Regions from separate parts of the Micromonospora sp. NBC_01392 genome, predicted to be linked through region 1. Evidence: riboswitches for the same ligand, from Rfam matches in the RefSeq annotation. Region 1 holds a riboswitch; the other holds the start of a gene.
What was found. Region 1 has a riboswitch for thiamine pyrophosphate ahead of thiE (thiamine phosphate synthase). Riboswitches for the same ligand answer to the same signal wherever they lie in the genome.
Positions count from the first base shown of each region.

Region 2: it holds a riboswitch for thiamine pyrophosphate, as region 1 does, so the genes downstream of both, OG767_RS25270 (ECF transporter S component) here and thiE (thiamine phosphate synthase) in region 1, are expected to answer to the same signal.

Region 1 is NZ_CP109549.1:6,496,070-6,499,707, forward strand. Features, by position in the region: gene OG767_RS28275 (thiazole synthase) at 1-481, opposite strand, end outside; gene thiS (sulfur carrier protein ThiS) at 487-687, opposite strand; gene thiO (glycine oxidase ThiO) at 678-1,808, opposite strand; gene thiE (thiamine phosphate synthase) at 1,802-2,428, opposite strand; TPP riboswitch at 2,423-2,534, opposite strand; gene OG767_RS28295 (DUF559 domain-containing protein) at 2,653-3,573, shown strand.
Region 2 is NZ_CP109549.1:5,847,954-5,851,591, reverse strand. Features, by position in the region: gene OG767_RS25275 (ABC transporter ATP-binding protein) at 1-979, opposite strand, end outside; gene OG767_RS25270 (ECF transporter S component) at 1,075-1,665, opposite strand; TPP riboswitch at 1,738-1,844, opposite strand; gene OG767_RS25265 (alpha/beta fold hydrolase) at 1,921-2,757, shown strand; gene OG767_RS25260 (sugar isomerase domain-containing protein) at 2,754-3,503, shown strand; gene OG767_RS25255 (DUF6328 family protein) at 3,595-3,638, shown strand, end outside.

The sequences.
Region 1 (3,638 bases):
GACCGGAGCCGATCGGCGACCCGGCCGGCATCACCGCGGCGCAGCCGACGTCGGCCAGCCGCCGGGCCAGCACCGGATCGTCCGAGGTGTACGGCAGCACGGTGAACCCGTCGGCGACCAGCTCCTCGGCGGCGCGCAGCAGCTCCACCCCGTCGGGCAGGAGCGTGCGCTCGTCGCCGATCACCTCCAGTTTCACCCAGTCGGTGTCGAACGCCTCCCGGGCCAGGTGCGCCGTCTTCACCGCCTCCACCGCGGTCCGGCAGCCGGCCGTGTTCGGCAGCAGCCGTACCCCGCACTGCTCCAGCAGGTCGAGCAGCCCGCCCGCGCCACCCGGCGTGGTGTCGACCCGACGCAGCGCCAGCGTCACCACGTCCGTGCCGGACGCCCGGACCGCCGCCTCCAGCACGTCCAGGCTGGCCGCGCCGCCGGTGCCGAGCACCAGCCGGGAGCCGACCGGCACGCCGCCGATCTCCAGGGACATCCCGGTCACCCGCCCTGCGCGGCGCTGAGCACCTCGACGCGGTCGCCGTCGCGCAGCACGCTCGCCGGCCAGCCGCCGCGCGGCACCACCTCGCCGTTGACCGCGACCGCGAGGCCGCGCTGCTGACCGGTGACCGCGCGGACCACCTCGACGAGCGTGACGCCGTCGGGCAGCGTCCGCCCGGTGCCGTTGACGATCAGTTCCACGGGCGCTCCTTCGAAAACCGTGCCGGGCTGAAGGGGGCGAGCGCCGGATCCGGCTCGCCGCTGACGATCAGTTCGGTGACCAGGTCGGCGGTGACCGGGGTGAGCACGATGCCGTGCCGGTGGTGCCCGGTGGCGGCGAGCACGCCGGGCCGGCCGGGCAGCGCCCCGATCACCGGCGCGTTGTCCGGCGTGCCCGGGCGCAGCCCGGCGACGGCCTCCACCAACGCGTACTCGGTCAGCTCGGGGACCAGCTCGGCGGCGGCGTGGAGCAGCCGCAGCACACCGCCGACGGTCACCTCGACGTCCGCGCGTTCCTCCACGGTGGCGCCGACCACCACCTCACCGTCGGCCCGGGGCACCAGGTAGACCGGCTCGCCGTCGGCGTACCCCCGGATCACGTGCCGGAAGCCCGGCGGACCGCCGGCGGGCGCGCGGAGCCGCAGCACCTGGCCCTTCACCGGCCGGACCGGCAGCCCGGTCAGCGCCGCCGCGCCGCAGCCGGCCGCGACCACGGTGACCCGCGCGTCCACCTCGGACAGCGTGCCGACCCGCGTCGGCCGGAACGTCACGCCGGCCCGCTCCGCCGCGACCCGCAGCGCGGCGACCAGGCGACGCGGGTCGACCTGGTGGTCGCCGGGCGCGACCGCGCCGCCGCGCACCCGGGTGGCCAGCGCCGGCTCGCGGTCGCGCAGCGCCGACGGGCGCAGCGGCGTGATCGGCAACCCCAACCCTTGCTGGTACGACCACAGCCGCCCCGCCTCGGCCAGGTCGTCGGCGGTGAGCCCGACCACCAGCGTGCCCTCGGTGCGGTGGCCCAGGTCGACGCCGCTCGCCTCGGCCAGCTCGGCGGCGAACGCCGGCCACCGGGCCGCGGACTCGACAAGCAACCCGGTCAGCTCCCGCTCGCCGAAGTACGCCTCGGCGACCGGGGCGAGCATGCCGGCGGCCACCCGCGACGCGCCCGACCCGGGCCGGTCGTCGTACACGCTCACCCGCAGCCCGCGCTGCGCGCACCGCCACGCGATCGCCAGCCCCACCGGCCCCGCCCCCACCACCCCCACCTCGGAAAGGACGGGCCCCCTGTTAACGCATTCGGTAGAGGAATGTGCCCCGCTCAACACGTCAGCGCCCGGAGCAGCTCGGCGGTGGCGCGCGCCGGGTCGGCCGCCGAGCTGAGCGCCCCGACCACCGCCACCCCGTACGCCCCGGCCGCCCGCAGCGCCGGCACCGCCGCGGCGGTCACCCCGCCGATGGCGATCACCGGCACGGTCACCGCGTCGGAGACCGCGCGTACCCCGTCCGGGCCGATCGGCGCGGGCAGCCCCGGCTTCGTGGTGGTGGCGTGGCAGGGGCCCACGCCCAGGTAGCTCGCTCCGGCGGCGACCGCGGCCCGGGCGGTGCCCGGCTCCCGGGCGGTCGCGCCGAGCATCGCGTCGACGCCGAGCACCCGGCGGGCGGCGGCCACCGGCAGGTCGTCCGCCCCGACGTGGCCACCGGCCGCGCCCACCGCGAGCGCCACGTGCAACCGGTCGTTGACCAGGCAGCACGTGCCGTACGGCCGGCACGCCTCGACCACCCGGCGGGCCAGCTCGTACGCCTCCCGGTCGGTGGCGTCGTCCGTCACGCGTACCTGCACGACGAGTTCGGCGCGGCCCACCGGCAGGGCGGCACGCAGCACGCCGAGCGGATCCCGCCCCGGTCGGGTGTCGGTGATGAGATGTAGTCGTCCCAGGGACGGCACGGCAACGCTCCTCCCTGCGCCGGCATTACCCGGATCAGGTTCAACGGTCGGGGGCTGTCAGCCCCCCTCTCAGCCCGGTCCACACCGGGCTCCCGTGGGTCACTTGCGGCCTACCGTACGACGCCTCCCCGCCGTACGGAAGACCGGGTGAGTTTTTTCCCAGGACCGCACCACCCGGCGGACCGGGACGGCGGGTGACCGGCGAGTGACGACACGCTGCCTGGATGTCCGTTCCCGCGCGTGTCCCGCCCTGCCTGGCGAGCCTGCCGTTCCGGGGCAGCCGTGCCGTCTCCGAAGGGCTACTCACCTGGACGATGCTCCGCGGGCCGACGTGGGTCCGCCTGCTGCCGGACGTGTACGTGCACCGGCACGGATACCGTGTCGACGACCACCGGATGTGGTGCGAGGCGGTGGCGTTGCGCCTGCCGCCAGGTGCCGTGCTGGCGGGACGGAGCGCCGCCTGGTTGTTCGGCGCGGAGGTGCTCAGCCGTGACGCGCCGGTGACCGTGCTACTGCCGACAGCCGTCCGGCTGCGCCCGCACCCGCGGTTGACGGTCGTGAGGTCGCCACTACCCGACGAGGACCGCACCCGGTTCGCCGGGTTGCCGGTCACCACCGCGCTGCGTACCGCGTTCGACCTCGGTCGGCTGGGTCCCCGGGCGGAGGCGCTGGTCGCCGTGGACGCGTTACTGCGTCGCCGGGTGGTGAAGCTGTCCGCGCTGCGTGACTACGCCGAAGCCCGGTCCGGCTGGCCGGGTGCGCCACTGCTGCGTGAGGTCTTGACGCTGGCTGAACCGTTGAGCGAGTCCCCGATGGAGACCCGCCTGCGGTTGCTCCTCCTCGACGCCGGCATCGGCCCGCTCACCGCGCAGCACGAGATACGCGCGGCCGGGCGCTTCGTGGCCCGGGTGGATCTGGCCTGTCCGGTGCTCCGCCTCGCGATCGAGTACGACGGCGACCACCACCGCGAGCGGGCGCACTTCCGGCGTGATGTGGCACGTCTCAACGCGCTCCGTGCGGCTGGCTGGGTCGTGCTCCGGTTCACCGCCGACGACGTGCTGCGCCGTCCCGACGCCACCGTCGCCCTGGTCCGCCAGGCCCTCGCGGAGCGCCGCGCCCCCACACCACCCCACGGACACCCATAGCCCGGTACTGGCGGCGAGTGGAACGTCATAGGTGTCAAAAAGGCCGTGAGACACCCATGACGTTC
Region 2 (3,638 bases), 650 kb from region 1:
GCGGGGGAGTACGCGCGTCCCGCCCGGCCAGTTCCGTGGCCGCGGTGACCGTGCCGGTGCCGGGGCGCAGCAGGCCGCCGAGGAGCAGCGCCAGCGTGGACTTGCCGGCGCCGTTCGGGCCGAGGACGGCGAGCGCCTCGCCGGCGCGTACCCGGAGGTCGGTGGGGGCCAACCGGGGCGGCAGGCCGAGCCGGTCGGCGGTGAGCAGCACGTCGCCGGCCGGCGCGGTGGCGGGTCGCGGCGGCACGGTGTGCCCGGGCACCCAGACCCCGGCGGCGGCCAGCGCCTCGCCGTGCGCGGCGAAGACCGCGCCGGGCGGACCGTCGGCGCGCACGCCGCCACCCGGTTCCAGCACCACCACCCGGTCGACGAGCGGCAGCGCCTCGGCGACCCGGTGCTCCACCAGGATCAGCGTGGTGTCCGGGTCGAGCGCGTCCGCGACCGCCCGGCGGATCAGCGCGGCGCCGGCCGGGTCGAGGTTGGCGGTCGGCTCGTCGAGCAGCAGCAGCCCCGGCCGCAGCGCGAGCGCCCCGGCGAGGGCCAGCCGCTGTTGCTCGCCGCCGCTGAGCGCGGCGGTCGGGCGGTCCCGGTGGTAGGGGAAGCCGACCCGGCGCAGCGCCTCGTCGACCCGGGGCCAGATCTCCTCGGCCGGCACGCCGCGGTTCTCCAGCCCGAACGCGACGTCGTCGCCGGAGCGGGCCATCACGAGCTGGGTCTCCGGGTCCTGGAACACCACGCCGACGCGTTCGCGCGCCTTGCGCGGGTCCAGCCCGTCGATCTCGACGGTGCCCTCCTGCTCGCCGGAGTCCTCCGGCAGCAGCCCGGCCAGCGCCGCCAGCAGCGTGCTCTTCCCGGCACCGGAGGCCCCGAGCAGCAGCACCCGCTCCCCGCTCTCGACCCGCAGGTCAACCCCGCGCACCGCCCAGCGTCTCCGTCCCCCGTGCCGCCACCCGAACCCCCGCAGAACCACCCCGCTCACCGCGCCACCCCCTCCCCAGCCTCGTTGATCAAGGAGTTTGCGTCAGGGAAACCGCCCGCCGCCGACGCGAACTCCTTGATCAACGGCGGGACCCCTCAGACCAGGGCTCGGTCGCGGCCGGCGGGGAAGCGGTCCAGGACGCCGGTGTTGGCCAGCGCGCGGGTGAGCACCCACGCGCCGAAGCCGGCGACGATCGTGGCGCTGACGATCGTGATGAGCGCGTACGGGATGCGGTAGGAGGTCAGCTCGTACGCCTTGTTCCAGTAGACGAAGTCGAAGATCGCCGCGCCCAGGCCGGTCAGCGCGCCGGCCAGCACCGCCACCGGCAGCTTGAACGAGCGGTAGCGGAACGCGGCGAACGCCAACTCCGCGCCGATGCCCTGCATCAGGCCCTGGAGGATCACGATGCCCGCCCACTGGCTGCCCAGCAGCGCGGAGACGATCGCGGCCACCGTCTCGCAGTAGAGCGCGGCGCCCGGCTTGCGGATGATCAGGCCGGCGAGCACCGCCGGGATCAGCCACACGCCGTAGAGCACCGCCTGCGCCGGCGGAAAGAACGCGAACGCCGCGTCGGTGGCGCTCCAGAGCAGGCCCCAGGCCCAGAAGACGACGCCGAAGGCGACGGCGATGACCGAGGCGACGACGATGTCGACGGTACGCCAGCGGTTGCTGTCGGTGTGGTTCATGGTGGCTCCCAGTTCGTGGTGAGGAACCAGGAGAAGACGCACGCCGCGCCCGGAATGCCGGACGTCGACGCGGCTGGAGGTCGACCGAACTCCCTGCGCTGGCATTACCCAGATCAGGTTCGAGGGTCTGCGGGCACCGGCCCGCACTCTCAGCGCTGTGCGCTCCCCTGTCGGATGTGAAGTTGTCTCGTCGCAGACGCTAGCACCGACGTCGGGGCCGGGCCCAGCAGGGCGACTGTCGGTAGGCTGGCGATCATGCAGGTCGAGGCGCGAAATCTGACGTTCGAGGTACGCACCGGCGGCCCCGAGGGCGGCGACCCCGTCCTGCTGCTGCACGGCTTTCCGCAGCACGCCGGCGAGTGGGACGCGGTGACGCCCGCGCTGCACGCCGCCGGGCTGCGCACGTACGCGCTCGACCAGCGCGGCTACTCGCCCGGCGCGCGGCCGGCGGCGGTCGAGGCGTACCGGATTCCGGAGCTGGTGGCCGACGCGACGGCCGTGCTGGACGCGCTCGGGGTGACCGCCGCGCACCTGGTCGGCCACGACTGGGGCGCGATCGTGGCCTGGGGCCTGGCGGCGGCGCACCCGGAGCGGGTGCGGACGCTGACCGCGGTGTCGGTGCCGCACCCGGCCGCGATGGGCCACGCGCTCGCCAACGATCCCCGGCAGAAGGCCAAGTCCGCCTACATGGCGCTGTTCCGGATGCCGGGCAAGGCGGAGAAGGTGCTGCTGGCGCTGCACGGCGCCGCGCTGCGCCGGCTGCTGCGCGGCGTCGGCGACGCGGCCACCGTCGCCCGGTACGCCGACCCGATGCGGGAGCCGGGGGCGCTCACCGCGGCGCTGAACTGGTACCGCGCGATGAGCGGGTCGGACATGAAGGCGGTCGGCCCGGTGGCGGTGCCGACCACGTACGTGTGGAGCGACAAGGACGTGGCGGTCGGCCGGACCGCCGCCGAGGCGTGCGCGGGACACGTCACCGGCGACTACCGGTTGGTGACCCTGTCCGGCGTCAGCCACTGGATCCCGGACGAGGCCCCGGGTCCGCTGGCCGAGGCGGTCCTGGCCCGGGTCCGAGGGACGGAGGAGGCATGACGGTGAGCGCCGAGGCGTACCTGGCGACGGTCACGTCGACGATGCAGCGGGTGGCCACCGAGCAGCGGGCGAACGTGGCCGAGGCGGCCGATCTGATCGTGGCGGCGCTCCGTGCCGACGGGGTGGTGCACGCGTTCGGCACCGGGCACTCCGAGGCGCTCGCCATGGAGATCGCCGGCCGCGCCGGCGGGCTGGTGCCCACCAACCGCATCGCGCTGCGCGACCTGGTCCTGCACGGCGGCGAGTCGGCCGACGTGCTCGGCCCGAAGCTGGAACGCGAGCCGGCGGTGGCGCACCGGCTCTACGAGCTGGCCCCGGTCCGGCCGCCGGACGTGTTCGTGCTCGCCTCCAACTCGGGCGTGAACGGGGCGATGGTCGAGTTCGCGTCGATCGTGAAGCAGCGCGGGCACGGGCTGGTGGCGATCACCTCCGCACGGCACTCGGCGCGGATGACCTCGCGGCACCCGTCCGGGCGGAAGCTGGCCGACTTCGCCGACGTGGTGCTGGACAACGGCGCCCCGTACGGCGACGCCACGCTGCCGTTGCCCGGCGGCGGCGCGGTCGGCGCAGTCTCGTCGATCACCGCCGCGCTGCTGGCCCAGCAGATCACTGTCGAGGTGGTGGCCCGGCTGGTGGCGGCGGGGGAGCGGCCGCCGGTCTACCTGTCCGCCAACATCACCGGCGGCGACGAGCACAACGCCGACCTGGAAGCCCGGTACGCGGGACGGATCCGCCGGGGATCGTGAGCCGGTTTCGCGAGCGCCCGAATCGGGCACAGGCGCTGCTGCCGGCGGGTGTTCACCCGCCGGCCGTGCCGTCTTCCCCGGAGGTTCACGAGTGTCCAAGGAATCCGAGAAGCAGCGCTGGCAGCGCAACTTCGC